DNA from 3 places in the Kitasatospora saccharophila genome. Region 2 is predicted to be linked to each of the others. Evidence: riboswitches for the same ligand, from Rfam matches in the RefSeq annotation. Region 2 holds a riboswitch; each other region holds the start of a gene.
The links. A riboswitch is a leader RNA that binds a small molecule or an ion and turns the genes downstream of it on or off. The one in region 2 is predicted to bind cobalamin.
Positions count from the first base shown of each region.

Region 1: it holds a riboswitch for cobalamin, as region 2 does, so the genes downstream of both, nicT (Nickel transporter NicT) here and ABD345_RS13720 (cobalamin biosynthesis protein) in region 2, are expected to answer to the same signal.
Region 3: it holds a riboswitch for cobalamin, as region 2 does, so the genes downstream of both, ABD345_RS15075 (ribonucleoside-diphosphate reductase subunit alpha) here and ABD345_RS13720 (cobalamin biosynthesis protein) in region 2, are expected to answer to the same signal.

Region 1 is NZ_BAAANS010000009.1:113,820-119,270, forward strand. It holds gene ABD345_RS09155 (type B 50S ribosomal protein L31) at 1-36, shown strand, start outside; gene ABD345_RS09160 (helix-turn-helix domain-containing protein) at 86-661, opposite strand; gene nicT (Nickel transporter NicT) at 751-1,872, opposite strand; cobalamin riboswitch at 1,903-2,111, opposite strand; gene ABD345_RS09170 (DUF6445 family protein) at 2,213-2,905, opposite strand; gene ABD345_RS09175 (Fpg/Nei family DNA glycosylase) at 2,990-3,796, opposite strand; gene ABD345_RS09180 (TetR/AcrR family transcriptional regulator) at 3,909-4,475, opposite strand; gene ABD345_RS09185 (SDR family oxidoreductase) at 4,566-5,451, shown strand, end outside.
Region 2 is NZ_BAAANS010000015.1:117,164-122,614, reverse strand. It holds gene ABD345_RS13725 (cobyric acid synthase) at 1-564, opposite strand, end outside; gene ABD345_RS13720 (cobalamin biosynthesis protein) at 650-1,603, opposite strand; cobalamin riboswitch at 1,635-1,764, opposite strand; gene ABD345_RS13715 (rhamnogalacturonan lyase family protein) at 1,856-4,108, opposite strand; gene ABD345_RS13710 (XRE family transcriptional regulator) at 4,649-5,329, shown strand.
Region 3 is NZ_BAAANS010000017.1:139,480-144,930, forward strand. It holds gene ABD345_RS15075 (ribonucleoside-diphosphate reductase subunit alpha) at 1-2,062, opposite strand, end outside; cobalamin riboswitch at 2,237-2,363, opposite strand; gene ABD345_RS15080 (GNAT family N-acetyltransferase) at 2,625-3,119, opposite strand; gene ABD345_RS15085 (GlxA family transcriptional regulator) at 3,389-4,456, shown strand; gene ABD345_RS15090 (histidine phosphatase family protein) at 4,476-5,234, opposite strand; partial or broken gene ABD345_RS15095 (sodium:solute symporter) at 5,397-5,451, opposite strand, start outside.

The DNA of each region.
Region 1 (5,451 bases), on a different contig from region 2:
CGGGTCGAGCTGTACCGGCGCCGGTACGGCGGCTGACGGCGCGCGGAGCGAGGGGCCCCGGGTTCGCCCGGGGCCCCTCGCCCGTTCAGGCGCCGGGCGGGGGGACGGAGACCACCATGGTGACCCGGCAGGGCACCTCGCCGTCGTTGCGGTAGCCGTGCGCGGTCCCGGCCTCGTAGGAGGCGGTGGACCCGGCCGGGACGCGGTGCTCGCGACCGTCCAGGACGAGGGTGAGGACGCCCTCGTCGACCCGGGCGATCTCGACGCTGCCGGGCGGGTGCGGGTCGGAGGCGTGCGACTCGCCGGGGTGCAGGAGCCAGGCCCACAGCTCCAGCGGGCCGGGGGCCTCGGCGCCGCCGAGCAGGGTGCCGCTGCCGCCGTCGGGGCCGGTCCACAGCCGGACGGCGTCCTCGGCGGGGACGATCCGGACGGCCGAGGCGGCGTCGTAGTCGAGCAGCCGGGCGATCGAGACGCCGAGCGCGTCGGCGAGCCGGACCACGGTGCCGATGCTCGGGTTGGTGCGGGCCTGTTCGATCTGGACCACCATGCCGCGGCTGACCCCGGAACGGGCGGCCAGCGCGTCCAGGGTGTGGCCGCGGTCGAGGCGCATCCGCTTGAGGTTGCGGGCGAGGGCCTGGGTGACGAGGTCGGGTTCCGGCACGCGGGGTCCCTGTTCGGGTCGGGGCGGGCCGCGCTCCGGCGGCCGGGGAGGTCCACCGAACTGTACTGCGCGGCCCGCCCGACGGTGCGTCAGGAGGCTCCGGCGCCCGCTCCGCCGAAGGCCCGGGAGCGCTTGGCGATCCGCCAGTAGCCGATCGCGGCGGCCCAGACCACCACGAACAGGCCGACGATCACGAAGCCGACGTTGTCCAGGCTGAGGCCCGCGATCCAGCCGGTGACGGGGTCGGCCAGGTCGAACTTGTCGTGCAGCACCGCGACCAGCTCGATGGTGCCGATCACGAAGGCCACCGCGATCGACAGCCCGGTGATGGTCAGGTTGTAGTACACCTTGCGGACCGGGTTGGCGAACGCCCACTGGTAGGCGAAGTTCATGAACGTGCCGTCCAGGGTGTCGAACAGGCTCATCCCGGCGGCGAACAGCAGCGGCAGGCAGACCACCGCGTACCAGGGCAGCCCGGAGGCCGCGCCGGAGCCCGCCATCACCATCAGGGTCACCTCGGTGGCGGTGTCGAAGCCCAGGCCGAGCACCATCCCGACCGGGAACATCTGGCCGGGGCGGCTGATCGAGCGGGTGGCCCGGTTCAGCAACCGGGCCAGCAGGCCGCGGGCGTTCAGGTGCTTCTCCAGCTCGGCCTCGTCGTACTGGCCGGCCCGCATCGCCCGGAACACCCGCCAGATGCCCAGCAGGGCCACCAGGTTGAGCGCCGCGATCAGGTAGAGGAAGGCGCCGGACGCGGTGGTGCCGATGGTGCCGAGCACCCGGTGGGTGGTGGAGTCCTCGTCCATCAGGGTGCCCGCCAGCGCCGCGCCCCCGGCCACCAGGCCGGCCATCAGCACCACCATCGAGGAGTGGCCGAGCGCGAACCAGAAGCCCACCGAGACCGGGCGGCGGCCGTCCGCCATCAGCTTGCGGGTGGTGTTGTCGATCACCGCGATGTGGTCGGCGTCGAAGGCGTGCCGCATGCCCAGGGTGTAGGCGGTGACGCCCAGGCCGACGCCGAACACCTGGGTGCCGACCTTGTAGTCGTGCGGCGCCACCAGGAACAGCAGCGTCCCGAACGCCACCACGTGCAGCGCCAGGATCACCGCCATCAGGCCGGCCGTGCGCAGGGTGTCCTCGCGCCGCCAGCGGAAGGAGGGAAGGGGGGAGCCGGGCTTGTGCCCGGGCAGGGTCGACTCATGCGCGGTCATCCGCGTTCACGCTCCAGCACCTCGTGGATCACTTCGTGAGATGCCGTGGCCGGTCTCCTGGCTGACGGGGTGTTGCGCGCCGGCTCCCGGCCTTCCCGGCCGCGAGCGGCCAGTGGCACGGGGTGGGAGCCGACGACTCCCCGATCACAGTGGCGAGGGCCGCTCCGGACTCCTGCGTCCCACTCTCGTGACGGACACAGTGCACCGGCTTCCCGAACACCACGGCCCGCCCACCGTAGGCCCGCCGGGGGCGCGGCGGCAAGGGCGCCCCCGGATCCGGGTGGCGCAGATCACGCCTGGTCAGGGCCGTGCTGACGAGCGGTCAGGCCGTCCGGGCGGCTCAGGCCATCCAGAAGAAGACGCAGGTCATCCGCTTCTGCTCCAGCGTCGCGCCGTGGTACTCGGTCGCGGTGTGGATCAGGTTGGCGGTGTAGAGCAGCAGCCGGTTGTAGCGGTGCGGGACGGCCAGGTCCTCGGTGAACGAGTCCGGCGGGACGAAGCGGGTGCCGAGCGCGTCCACCAGGTTGTCGTGCGGGGCGACCACGCTGTTGCCGCCGAGCCGGCCGCCGGGGAAGCTCTGCCGGTGGAAGCTGGTGCCGCAGCGCTTGGGGACGGCCGGGTTGAGGTACAGCACGGCGGCGTACCGGCACAGCGAGCGCGAGTCGGTGTGCGGGCGCGGCTCGCACTCCCCCGCGCCGACCACCTGCACGCAGTTGTGGTTGAAGGTGCCGCCCCCGGCCTCGTCCAGCGCCCAGATCCGCTCCGCCCCGGTGGCCCCGCGGACCAGCTCCTCGACGTGCGCCAGCTCGTCCGGCTCCAGCCCGGGCATCGCGCGCAGCCCCGGCCAGGACTCCGGCCGGTACGGGTAGCCCTCGTCCCAGTCCGTGCGGGCCAGGTGCCGGGCCCGCACCGCGTCCGGGTCCGGCAGGACGTCGTCCAGCACCCAGTAGTCGCGTCCCCTGGTGGGCTTGCGGTACGGCAGGACCGGGAGCGCCGGGGTGGGGCGCGGGCCCTGGAACGGTTGCACGGGCATGCACCCGACAATAGGAGCGCCGTTCCGGGCCCTCGCCCAAGGCGTGGTCAACCTTGCGTCAAGGCTTGATCCGCCGACGGCCCGTCAGACCCGCTGGCAGCGCGGGCACCAGAACAGGTTCCGGGCCGCCAACTCCTCGGTGCGGACCGGGGTTCCGCACACCAGGCAGGGCTGGTCGTGGCGGCGGTAGACGTACACCTCGCCGCCGTGGTCGTCCACCCGCGGGGGGCGGCCCATCGCCTCCGGGGTGTGCTCGGGGCGGACGGTGTCGATCCGGCCGGCGGCCACGCCGTCGTGCATCAGGGCGACCAGGTCCGTCCAGATCGCGTCCCACTCCGCGCGGGAGAGGTCGCGGCCGGCCCGGTGCGGGCTGATGCCGAGCCGGAACAGCACCTCGGCGCGGTAGACGTTGCCGACGCCGGCCAGCACCTTCTGGTCCATCAGCAGGGCGGCGACCGTGCTGCCGCTGCGGGAGATCCGCTGCCAGGCCGCGTCGCCCGCCTCGCCCGGGCGCAGCGGGTCCGGCCCCAGCCGGCGGTGGACGGCGGCCTTCTCGGCGGGGGTGAGCAGTTCGCAGGCGGTCGGGCCGCGCAGGTCGGCGTAGCCGCCGTCGTTGACCATCCGCAGCCGGACCTGGCCGACCGGCGCCGGGGCCCCGCCCGCGCCGAACTCGTACTTGCCGTACAGGCCCAGGTGCACGTGCAGCCAGTGCTCGCCGAAGCCGAGGAACAGGTGCTTGCCGTGCGCCTCCGCCTCGTCCAGCACCCGCCCGTCGATCAGCGCGGCCCCCTCCGCGAAGCGCCCCTGCGGGCTGGACACCCGGACCGGGCGGCCGCCGAACCGCTCGTCGTTCTCCCTGGCCAGGCGGTGGATCACATGCCCCTCGGGCACCGGCGTCAACTCCTCGGTCGTGGTGGTCGGCGAGGAGTCCATCCTCCCAGGACGCACGGACAGCCCGACCCGGCCGGGGTCAGCCGCTTTCGGGCCGGTGGCAGCCGCACCTTCAGAGGGTGGCGGCGGTGTCGCGCAGGGTGGTGAGCGCCTCGCGGGCCAGGGCGGTGAAGTCCTGGCCGGGGCGGGCGGTCCAGCGGGCCAGGGCGGTGCCCAGGGCGAGCAGGGTGAGCTGGGCGGTGAGGACGGCGGCCGGCTCGGGGACGCCGCGCTCGCGCAGGGCGGCGGTGAGGGCGGTGACGAGGGCCTCGCGCTTGAGGAGTTCGCGCTCGGTGAGCTCGGGGTTGGCGGCGATCACCTGCTGGCGCTCGCAGACCGTCCCGTACCGCTCGGCGGTGAAGGCCTGCTCCCCGGCGGCGGCCAGCGCGGCCCCGGCGGCCTCCAGCGGCCCGGCCCCGGGCGGGGCGGCGGCGATCGCACCGGTGAACAGCCGGGCCAGCACGTCGCCGCCGGAGAGCACCTCGCGCTTGTCCGCGAAGTGCCGGAAGAAGGTGCTCTTGGCCAGGCCCGCGCGTTCGGCGATCTCGGCGACGGTGGTGCGGTCGTAGCCCTGCCGGACGAAGAGTTCCAGCGCGGCGCGCCCCAGCCGCTCGCGGGCGTTCGGGTCCCATCTGGCCATGATCCGAAGTCTACGTGACGGGACTTGGTCGCATCATGCCGCTCCGCGAGCTATGGTGACGAGACAAGGTCTCATCACTGGAGGTCCACCATGCACGTCTTCGTCACCGGAGCGACCGGCCACCTCGGCTCCGCCCTCGTCCCCGACCTGCTCGCGGCCGGCCACCGGGTCACCGGCCTGGCCCGCTCCGACGCCTCCGCCGCCGCCCTCACCGCCCTCGGCGCGGACGTCCGCCGCGGCGACCTCGACGACCTGGACGGCCTGCGGGCCGCCGCCGCGGCCGCCGACGGCGTCGTGCACCTGGCCTTCAAGCACGAGGCGATGCTCGGCGGCGACTACGCCGGCGCGATGGCCGACGACCTGAAGGCCGTCCGGGCCCTGGTCGAGGCGCTCGCGGGCACCGGCAAGCCCCTCGTCGGCACCGGCGGCACCGGCGCGGGCGGCGCTCCCGGCCAACTCTCCCTCGAAACCCGGGTCGCCCCGGGCGCCCCGCGCACCGAAGCCGAACAGGCCCTGGTCGACGCGGCCGCCGAGGGCGTGCGCACCAGCGTCGTCCGGCTGCCCCCGGTCGTGCACAGCCCGCTCGACCGGCACGGCTTCGTCCCCATCCTGATCCGCACCGCCCGCACCACCGGCACCTCCGGCTACCTCGGCGAGGGCACCAACCGCTGGCCCGCCGTCCACACCCTCGACGCGGCCCGCCTCTACCGGCTCGCCCTCGAACACGCCCCCGCCGGCAGCCGGCTGCACGGCGTGGACGACCAGGGCGTCCCCTTCCGCGAGATCGCCGAGCGCATCGGCATCCGCCTCGGCCTCCCCACCGCCCCCGTCGAAGAAGCCCGCGCCGCCGAACACTTCGGCTTCCTGTCCCGCATCGTCCCCCTCGACATGCCCGCCTCCGCCGAGACCACCCGCACCCTGCTCGACTGGCAGCCCACCCACCCGAGCCTGCTCGACGACCTGAACGAGGACCACT
Region 2 (5,451 bases):
CGCCTGGTCGCCCGGCGACAGCAGCGCCAGCGTCCCGAACATCGACGCGAACACCCCGCCCCGGTCGATGTCCCCGACCACCACGACCGGCAGCCGGGCCGCCGTCGCCAGGCCCATGTTGGCGATGTCCCCGTCCCGCAGGTTGATCTCCGCCGGGGAGCCCGCGCCCTCGCACACCACCACGTCGAAGCGCGCCCGCAGGTCCGCCAGGCACTCCAGCGCCCGCTCCAGCAGCACCGGCTTGCGCTCCCGGTAGTCCAGCGCGCCGACCTCCGCCACCGGCCGGCCCAGCAGCACCACCTGGCTGCGCCCGTCCGCGCCCGGCTTCAGCAGCACCGGGTTCATCGCCGCCTCCGGCGCCACCCCCGCCGCCTGCGCCTGCATCGCCTGCGCCCGCCCGATCTCCGCCCCGTCCGCCGTCACGAACGAGTTCAACGACATGTTCTGCGCCTTGAACGGCGCCACCCGCACCCCCTGCCGGGCCAGCCAGCGGCAGATGCCCGCCGTCACCACGCTCTTCCCGGCATCCGAGGTCGTACCGGCCACCAACAGCGCGCCGTTCACGGCAGAACTCCTTCGAGGAAGTGGAGGGGGAGGGACGCGGGCACGCCGGAGCCCAGCCCGGACGAGGGCAGTCGCAGCGGCGGGTTCACCCGCGCCGCCGCCCGCCCCGGGTCCGCCCGCCCAGCGCCCGCAGGGCGAGCGTGGTCGCCAGCGCCAGCGCGCCGACCCGGCGCGAGAGGCGGCAGGCCCGCTCGATGTCGGCCGCGCCGACCGGCGGCAGCTCCGCGCCCAGCACCGGCCGGTGCTCGACCCGCTCGCCGTAGCGCAGCGTCCCGCCCAGCCGCACGCCCAGCGCGCCCGCGAACGCCGCCTCCGCCTGGCCCGCGTTGGGGCTCGGGTGCGCGGAGCCGTCCCGCCGCCAGACCCGCCAGGTCCGGGCCGGGGCGCCGGACGCGGCGACCGCCAGCAGCGCGGTCAGCCGGGCCCCCGGCCAGCCCGCGACGTCGTCCAGCCGGGCCGACGCCCAGCCGAAGCGCCGGTAGCGGGCCGACTTGTGCCCCACCATCGCGTCCAGCGTGTTGACCGCCCGGAACGCCAGCAGCCCCGGCACGCCCGCGACGCCGCCCCACACCAGGGCGTTGACCACCGCGTCCGCGGTGTTCTCGGCGACCGACTCGACCACGGCCCGGGCCACCTGCCGCTCGTCCAGGCCGGACGGGTCGCGCCCGCACAGGTGCGGCAGCCGCTCCCGGGCGCCCGCCAGGTCGCCGTCCGCCAGCGAACGTCCGATCGCCGTCGCCTCCCGGGTCAGCGACGTCCCGCCCAGCACCGTGAAGGTGGCCGCCGCGGCCAGCGCCCCCGCCGCCACCGGCGCGCGCCGCACCGCCCGGACGGCCAGCGCCGCCGCGCCCGCGCCCGCGCCGACCGCGAGCGCCGCGTGCAGCGCCCCGGCCCCGCGGTGGTCGCGCCACAGCCGGCGCTCCAGCCGGGCCGCGGCGGTGCCGAACAGGGCGACGGGGTGTCCGCGCCGGGGGTCTCCGAGCCGGGCGTCCGCGAGGTATCCCGCGACCGCGCCCACCAGGTACGGGGCAGCCCCCATGGCGTCGTGTCCTCACTCAGGGTCCGCGCCCTGGATCGACGGAACGGGGGCCAGAGTCTCCTGACTTCCGGTCACCCCCGCGCGGGGTGTCCGGTCACAGTGGCGGGACCGCGCCGGACTCGCACCGGCTTCCTCTGCTTGCCTCCGTTTGGCCCGAAGATCCCACCACGCCCGGTTCGGGGCAGTCAACCGAGCGGGTGGAGGGGTTGGTCACATACGGCCACCGGGGCCGCCGCGGCGCAAGGTGCCAGGTCAGGGCGTGTGCACGACGGGCCGCGGCGCGGTCGGCATGCCGTCGCCGAGGAAGAAGCCCGGGTGCGGCGGCTGGTTGTAGGCGGTGTTCTGCCAGGCGACCGCCTCCCGGTACTGGACGTCGTGCATCAGCGTGGTGATCCGCAGCGAGGTCGGCACCGGCGTCGAGTAGATCCGCAGCGCCCGGTTGTCGGTGGTGGGCCACACCACCTCCTCGCGCCAGTCGCCGAACAGGTCGGCGGAGAGCGACGGGGTGGCCTTGGTGGTGTTGTTGGAGTGCACGCCGGCGGCGGTCAGCAGCCGGGTGTCCGCGCCGGTGCCGTACTTGTCGACGTGGGTGCCGTCGAGCAGTTCGCGCACCGGGTCGCCGTCCCACCAGAGCGCGAAGTTGGCCGAACCCGGCTTGCGGCCGACGTTCTCCCCCTTGGCGCTGTAGAGGCCGCTGACCCCCGACGACCAGGACTCGGCGCCCGGGCTGCCCGCGTACACGTCGTCGGAGACGCCGCGCCCGTTGTCGCAGGCGCAGTCCGGCTGGTGCCACAGGATCTGGCCGGTCCGCGCGTCGGCGAACCAGGCCGAGTACTTGCCGGTGCTCTCGTCGACCTTGAACTCCTCCAGGCCCGGACGGCTCGGGTCGAGGTCGCCGACGTGCATCGCGTCGCCGTGCCCCTGCCCGGTGTTCCACAGCCCGCGCCCGTTGTCGTCCAGGGCCATCGCCCCGTACACGATCTCGTCCCTGCCGTCGCCGTCCACGTCCGCGACGGCCAACTGGTGGTCGCCCTGGCCCGCGTACGCGCCGTTGCCGGAGGCGTCCGAGTCGAACTTCCACCGCTCGGTGAGCCTGCCGTCGCGCCAGTCCCAGGCCGTGACCACGGTCCGGGTGTAGTAGCCGCGGGCCATCACGATCGACGGGCGCGAGCCGTCCAGGTACGCCGTCCCGGCCAGGAACCGGTCGACCCGGTTGCCGTACGAGTCGCCCCAGGCCGAGACCGTGCCGCGCGGCGGGTCGTAGTCCACCGTCTGCAGCGCGGCGCCGCTGCGCCCGTCGAAGACCGTCAGGAACTCCGGCCCGGACAGCACGTACCCGCTGGAGTTGCGGTAGTCGGCGGTGGCGCTGCCGAGGGTCCGCCCGGTGCCGTCCACCGTGCCGTCCGCGGTCTTCACGGCGACCTCGGCCCGCCCGTCGCCGTCGTAGTCGTACACCTGGAACTGCGTGTAGTGCGCGCCGGAGCGGATGTTGCGCCCCAGGTCGATCCGCCACAGCCGGGTGCCGTCCAGCTCGTACGCGTCGAGGTAGGTGTCGCCGGTGTAGCCCGACTGCGAGTTGTCCTTCGCGTCGGTCGGGTTCCACTTCAGCACGAACTCGTACTGCCCGTCGCCGTCCAGGTCGCCCACGCTCGCGTCGTTGGCCTCGTACGTGTAGGAGCCGCTCGCGTTCGACCCGCCGGGCGGCGGGGAGATCGGCACGTCCCGGTAGCCGTCCGCGAAGCCGACCGAGGCGGGCGAGGCGGCCTGCTCGACGCCGCCCACCACCGCCCGCACCGTGTACGAGGCGCCGGCCGGCGCGCCGCCGTCCAGGTAGTCCGTCGCGGTGGTCAGCGGCGCGGAGTTCACCTTGGCGCCGTCCCGGTACACGTTGAACGCCACGCCGTCCGGGTCGGTGGCCAGCCAGCGCCAGGAGACCAGGTTGCCGGTGCCGCTGCGCACCGAGACCAGACCGCGGTCCAGCTTCTCCACCTGCCGCCCCTGCCCGGCGGGCGGCTGCCCGCTGCTCGACGCGCTCGGCGACGGACTGGGCGAGGGGGACGTTCCGCTGCCCGGACTCCCGGTGCAGAGCGTGCCGTTGAACGTGAACGAGGACGGCACCGAGGCCGTACCGGAGCCGGGGACCGAGCCGTTGAAGCCGAAGCTCACCGCGCCGCCGGCCGCCACCGCGCCGTTGTAGCCCAGGCTCTTCGCGGTGACCTGGCCGCTGCCGAGCGTCACGTCCGCGTTCCACGCCTGGGTGACCTGCTCGCCGCTGCCGAACGACCACTGCAGCGTCCAACTCGTCACGGCGTCACCGAGGTTGGTGATCTGCACGTTCGCCCCGAAGCCGCCCTGCCAGGCGCTGGCGACCGTGTAGTCGACCCGGCAGCCGGCCGCGGCCGCGCCCGCCTGCTGCACCGCCCAGCCGGTGCCGGCCGCGACCAGCAGGCCCGCCGCCAGTCCGGCGACCGGGCGCAGGGCCCGTCGTCCGTGGTGTCTTGCCATCGTTGCTCCTTCGGGAGGGGAGGATGGTGACTGGGAGCGCTCCCATCGCATCCACCCAGACCGTCCGGACGCCGTCAACCCTCGGCGCCCGGCGCCCCGAAACTTTCGCCCGTCGGCGGGCCGATCCACCTCCGCCTGAGCCGAGCCGGCCGCACCCTCGACCCCCCGCCGCCCGTCGCCGACCGGACCGGCCGACAGCCCCGGCCCGGCCCGGACGTGCGGCGGAAGCCGAGCGGCGGCCCCGCGGCGACGGGCCCGACCGGGCGGCCCGCGGCCGCTCGGACGACGGCGGTGGCGACCGGCGACCGCCGTGAAGCTTTCATCCGGCCCCGACCGCACCCCTCGCGGTCCGTGGCCTGCCGCCTGCCGCCTGCCGCCTGCCGCTCGCCGCCTGTTGCTCGCCGTCCGCCGTCCGCCGTCCGCCACCCGCCACCCGCCCTGCTTCGTCGCATCGCCCAGCCGTCCCGCCCCGCGACCGCCCCCGCTTCGTGCCATCCGTGGCTGTGGCCCGCCCCGCCGCCGCCCCTACCGTCGGAAGGCATGCGACGCAGACAGCCGCCGGCCCCCGTGCCGGTGCCGTTCTCCCCGGCCGCCGCCCGCGCCCACCGCACCGCCCTCGGCCTGACGGTCGACCAGGTCGCCGACGGGCTGGCCGCGCACGGCGTGCGACTGCTGCCCGGGCACGTCCTCGGCTGGGAGGAGGGCCGGTTCCGGCCCGCGGAGGAGGAGTTGACCGCCCTGGCCCGGACCCTGTGGTGCCCGCCCGCCGACCTGATGGGCGCCGCCCCCGCCACCCTCCGCGAGCACCGGATCGCCCGCGAGCTCACCCCCGAGCAGGCCGCCCGCCAACTCGGCCTCGCCCCCGCCGCCTACCTCCGCGCCGAAACCACCGGCCGCTGGACCGGCGACGAGGAGCAGACCCGCCTACTGGCCCGCGTCCTCGCCCTCGACCTGCCCGCCCTGGTCCGGCTCACCGGCCGCACCGCCGAACTCGAAGCCCGCCTCCGCCGGGTCGTCCAGGGCCGCTGGCAGGCCCAACTCACCCCCGTGGCCCGCCTCGTCCCCGCCGATCCCGCCCACCTCGAACACGCCCTGGCCACCCTGCAGGCCGAGCACCACACCCCCACCTCCTGGGGCACCACCCCGCCCCCGCCTCGCCCCGAACCCGTCCTCCGCTTCTGGCAGTTGCTCGCGGAGGCGGGGCGGGAGGCCGGGCGTTAGTCCTCGTCGAACCGCTCGGCGCGGATCCCCACCGTGCTCGGCCGCAGGCCGGCCCGGGCGGCGACGGAGGCCAACCAGCAGAACCGGTCGTGGAGTTGTCCGAGGCCCACCACCGGAACACT
Region 3 (5,451 bases), on a different contig from region 2:
GCAGCCAGTTGAACTCCTGGATGGAGCCGTTGGCGTCGCGCAGCGCGTCCCGGGTCTGCTGGTCCCAGACGCCGAGCTCCTTGAGCTCCCGCACCAGGTACGGGTTGACCTGGAGGAACTCGCCGGAGAGGGTCTCGCGCTTGAACAGGTTGGAGACCTGCGGCTCGATGCACTCGTAGACGCCGGCGATGGACGCGATGGTCGCGGTCGGGGCGATCGCGAGCAGCAGCGAGTTGCGCAGGCCGACCTCGGCGATCCGGGCCCGCAGCGCCTCCCAGCGCGCGGCCCAGTGCGGGTTCGCGGACTCGAAGTGGTCCACGTGCAGCTGGCCGCGGGCCGCCCGGGTCTCGCCGTACGCCTCGTGCCGGCCGAACTGCTCGGCCAGGTCGGCGGAGCGCTCGTACGCGGTGAGCATGATGCGCTCGGCGATCAGGGTGGAGAGGGCGACCGCCTCGGCGGAGTCGAAGTCGATCCGCAGCTGGAAGAAGACGTCCTGCAGGCCCATCACGCCCAGGCCGACCGGGCGCCAGCGGGAGTTGGACGTCCCGGCCTCGGTGGTCGGGTAGAAGTTGATGTCGATCACGCGGTCGAGGAAGGTCACCGCGGTGCGGACGGTGGCGTCCAGGCGGTCCCAGTCCATCGCGCTCGTGAGGTCGGCGGCGGTGGCGCCGGGGGCGACGTGCGCGCCCAGGTTGACCGAGCCGAGGTTGCAGACCGCGGTCTCCGAGTCGTCGGTGACCTCCAGGATCTCGGTGCACAGGTTCGAGGAGTGCACCGTGCGGCCCGGCAGCGCGGTCTGGTTGGCGGCCCGGTTGGAGGCGTCCTTGAAGGTCATCCAGCCGTTGCCGGTCTGCGCCAGGGTGCGCATCATCCGGGCGTACAGGGTCTGCGCGGGGATGGTGCGCACGGCCTTGCCCGCCAGCTCGGCCTTGACGTACGCCTCGTCGAACTCGGCGCCCCACAGGTCGACCAGCTCCGGCACGTCCGCCGGGGAGAACAGCGACCAGTCGGCGTTGGCGTTGACCCGGCGCATGAACTCGTCCGGGATCCAGTGCGCCAGGTTCAGGTTGTGGGTGCGCCGGGCCTCCTCGCCGGTGTTGTCGCGGAGCTCCAGGAACTCCTCGATGTCGGCGTGCCAGGTCTCCAGGTACACGCAGGCCGCGCCCTTGCGCCGGCCGCCCTGGTTGACCGCCGCCACGGAGGAGTCCAGGGTGCGCAGGAACGGCACGATGCCGTTCGACTTGCCGTTGGTGCCGCGGATCAGCGAGCCGCGCGAGCGGATCCGCGAGTAGGACAGGCCGATGCCGCCGGCGTGCTTGGACAGCCGGGCGATCTGGGCGTACCGGTTGTAGATCGAGTCCAGGTTGTCCAGCGGCGAGTCCAGCAGGTAGCAGGAGGACATCTGCGGGTGCCGGGTGCCGGAGTTGAACAGCGTCGGCGAGCTGGTCAGGTACTCCAGCCGGCTCATCAGGGTGTACAGCTCGGCGACCTCGCGCACCGACTCCTCGGTCGTGCCGACCGCCAGGCCCGCCGCCACGCGGAGCAGGAAGTGCTGCGGGGTCTCGACCACCTTGCGGGTGATCGGGTGGCGCAGCAGGTAGCGGGACTGCACGGTGCGCAGGCCGAAGTACTCGAAGCGGTCGTCGCCCGACTCGTCGATCAGCGAGTCGAACAGGTCGGCGTGCTCGGCCACGAACGCGGCCGTGGCGTCGCCGATCAGGCCCTCGGCGTGGCCCACGGCCACCGAGGAGGAGAACGAGGTGACGTGCTGGGTGGCGGCCTCGTCGCGGATCTCCAGCGCCAGCAGGCGGGCGGCCAGCTTCGAGTACTGCGGGTCCTCGGCGATCATCGACGCGGCGGCCTCCACGGCCAGCCCGCGGAGCTCGGCGAAGTCCGAACCGGCGTGGCGGCCGCGCAGCGCGGCGGCGGCGACGTGGCCGGGGTCCACCTGGGGGAGGTCGGTGCTGCGGTCGGTGAGCAGCCGGAGCAACGCCGCACCGGGGTCGGTGAAGGCGTCGGCGGATCCCTGGGACGGCAGGGTGACTGAGGCGGCGACGGTCAAGGCGCACTCTCTCCTGTGGCGGCGGCGGACGTGCTCTCGGGTGTCCGGCACCGCACGCGGCCAGGGGAGGGCAGCACGAAGGAACGCGAACGCGTTCCGGCGCGCCGAAGACCACCCCCGGTCCGCCCGCGAGACCGGACGGCAAAGCTGTGCTGCATGGCGTCTGCGGGGATGCCGTGTCGCACGCCGTCGGCAGGTCCTCGGACTGCGCGGGCGTCGCTGCAGCCCGCTCACCGTTGCGGGGCAGTCCCGGACTTCCACCGGATTCCCCTGCGTCGACAGCGAGAGTGAGCATACATGTAGTGGCGACTGGAGCTGGAAGCACCAGATGTAGTAGCGCGTGTCGCGTCGGCGGCGCCGCGCGTAGACAACGAAAACGGGGCGGACGGCTCCTGAGGGACCGTCGGCCCCGCGCCCGGTGCCGGCTGCGGCGGCCCGGCCGAAGCGGACGGCCGAGGGGGAGAACGGGGAACGGGGCGCGGATGTTTCCGATCGGCCGGAGAAAAACCGGGAAGCCCGGCGCGTCGCCCGCGGGCGTCCGCCGGGCCGCCGGCCCCGGGCCTCAGAACCGCATCGTGTAGACCATCAGGTCCGTGCCGGGGGCGGCCGACCAGTCCCGCTCGGGGGCGCGGACGAAGCCCAGCGCCTCGTAGATCCGGTGCGCGGCGGTCATCGTCGGACGGGTGGAGAACGCCATCCCGGCCAGTCCCAGTTCCCGGCTGCGGTCCATCGCCGCCACCACCAGCGCCCGGCCGACGCCCCGGCCGCGGGCCGCCGCGCCGACCGCGAGCATCCGGATCTCGCCCTCGCCCGGCCCGGCGACGTCCGCCCACGGGGTGCCGCCGGGCGCGAAGGTCACGCAGCCGAGGACCGCCCCGGCGCCGTCGACGGCGACCAGCAGCTCGGCCTCCCGGTTGCGGCGGGCGGTGTCGCGCAGGAGGTCGACGTACGGAGAGTCCGGACGGGTGTGGCCGTCCCCGACGAAGGCTTCGACGCTGACCTCTCCGGCTCCGGCGAGGTCGGGGAGGAGGGCACGGCGGACGGTCGGGGAGCGCATCCGGCCAGTGTGCCGGACGGCCGGCGGCGCGGGTCGGCCAGGTCCGGGTCGAACGGGTAGCCGGTCGGGCGGTGCGCGTTGTCGCGGCCGTGGCGGCCGTGCCGGTCCAGGTCGCGGCCGACCAGGACGCCGAGGAGTCCGAAAGTGCCGATGAGGCCCAGCAGGGCGAGCGCGGTGGTCATGCCTCCACTGTCCGCGCACCGGCCGCCGCCCACGAGTGGCAGGAACGCACCATTGCCACGAAATCCTGCCACTGCCATCCTGGCGGGATGCGAAAGCTGGAGAACGTCGCCGTGGTGGTGCTGGAAGAGGTCCACCCCTTCGAACTGGGCGTGGCCTGCGAGGTGTTCGGCCTGGACCGGGCCGAATCCGGCCTGCCGGTCTACGACTTCGCGCTGGTCGGCGACCGCCCCGGGCCGATGCGCACCCACGCCGGGTTCACCATCGACGTCCCGCACGGCCCCGAACGGATCGCCGCGGCCGACCTGGTCATCACCACCGCCACCGGCATCCGCGAGCAGTACCCCGCGGAGGTCGTCGAGGCGCTGCGGGCCGCCCACGACCGCGGCGCCCACCTGCTGTCGATCTGCTCCGGCAGCTTCCTGCTCGGCGCGGCCGGCCTGCTCGACGGCCGCCGCTGCACCACCCACTGGCGGTACGCCGACCTGATGGCCGAGCGCTTCCCGCTGACCACCGTCGAACCCGACGTGCTGTACGTCGACGACCACCCCGTGATCACCTCGGCCGGCACCGCCGCGGGCATCGACGCCTGCCTGCACCTGGTCCGCAAGGTGCAGGGCGCCGAGGTGGCCCGGGCGATCGCCCGCCGGATGGTGGTCGCCCCGCACCGCGACGGCGGCCAGGCCCAGTTCATCAGCCGCCCGCTGCCCGAGGCCGACGGCGAGTCGCTGGCCCCGGTGCTGGAGTGGATGCGCCGCCACCTCGACCGGGACACCGGCGTCGACCGGCTCGCCCGGCTCGCCCACATGTCGCCGCGCACCTTCGCCCGCCGCTTCCGGCAGGAGACCGGCACCACCCCGCACCGCTGGCTGACCGGCCAGCGGGTGCTGCTCGCCCAGCGCCTGCTGGAGTCCACCGGCGAGAGCGTGGACGCGGTCGCCGCCCGCTGCGGCTTCGGCAACGCCGCCGCGCTGCGGCACCACTTCGGCCTCCGGCTCGGCACCACCCCGCAGGCGTACCGGCGGGCCTTCGGCGGCCCGCGACGGCCCGCCGGGCCCGAGACCGGGGACCGCGAGCCGGACGGCCGCGAGCGGGAGGGCAGCGAGCCGGAACGCCGGGCGGCGGGTGCGGTGGGGGCGGGGGCGGCGGGACGCTGAGCGGCGGGGGCGGGGCGGGTCAGGCCGACAGGTGGCCGGTCTGGTTCCAGCCGGCCGGCCGCAGCCGTCCCTCGCGGGCCCGCCAGACGCTGGCCGAGCAGTTCGCCACCGGGTCCAGCGCCAGCAACTCCTCCTCGGGGAGCCGGTCCAGCACGTGCCGCAGCATCAGCACCGTGCAGTCGTGCGCCACCACCAGCACCGGTCGGCCCGCCTCCTCCTCGCACAGGTCGCGCAGCAGGTCGCGCACCCGCAGCGCCACGTCCAGCCAGGACTCGCCGCCGGGCGGCCGGTAGTACAGCTCGCCCATCCGCCGCCGCCGCTCGGCCTCCGCCGGGTGGTCGCGCTCGATGGCCGCCTTGGTGAGCATCTCCAGCACGCCCAGCTCCCGGTCGCGCAGCCGCTCGTCGTAGCGCACCGCCAGCCCCACCGGGACGGCGCCCAGCCCGGACGCCTGGGCCAGCGCGATCCGGGCGGTCTCCGCGGTGCGCACGTACGGGGAGCACCACACCGAGCGGGGCCGGTCGGCGGGCGGCCGCTCGGCCCACCAGCGGCCCAGGTCGCGGGCCTGGTCCTGGCCGTGCAGGGAGAGCGGGATGTCGGCGTCCCGGCAGGTGATCGGGACGGCGAGCGCCCCGCTGGCGTCCGCGTGCCGGAACTCCACGTTGGCGGTCGACTCGCCGTGCCGGGTGGCGACCAGCACCGAGGGCAGCCGCCGCGTCCGGTCCGGCTGGTCGGCCTCGGGGCGGTGTCCGTTGCGTACCGTGCTGAGGTCGGTCATGGCGGTGGCTCCCCGTGTCGGTGGCGCTTGCGGTGTGCCGTCGCTCCCGGTCCTCCGGCGCGGGGCCGGCGGTGACGGACGGTCGCGCCGTCACCCCAGTGTCGATCGGGGGGACGGCGCGACCACAGGGCGCACGACGAGGAAGTGCGCGCCCCTGGTGCGTCAGTGCGCCGCCGCGGGCTGCGGGGCGCGCTCCACGGCCTCGTCGCCGGCCTCC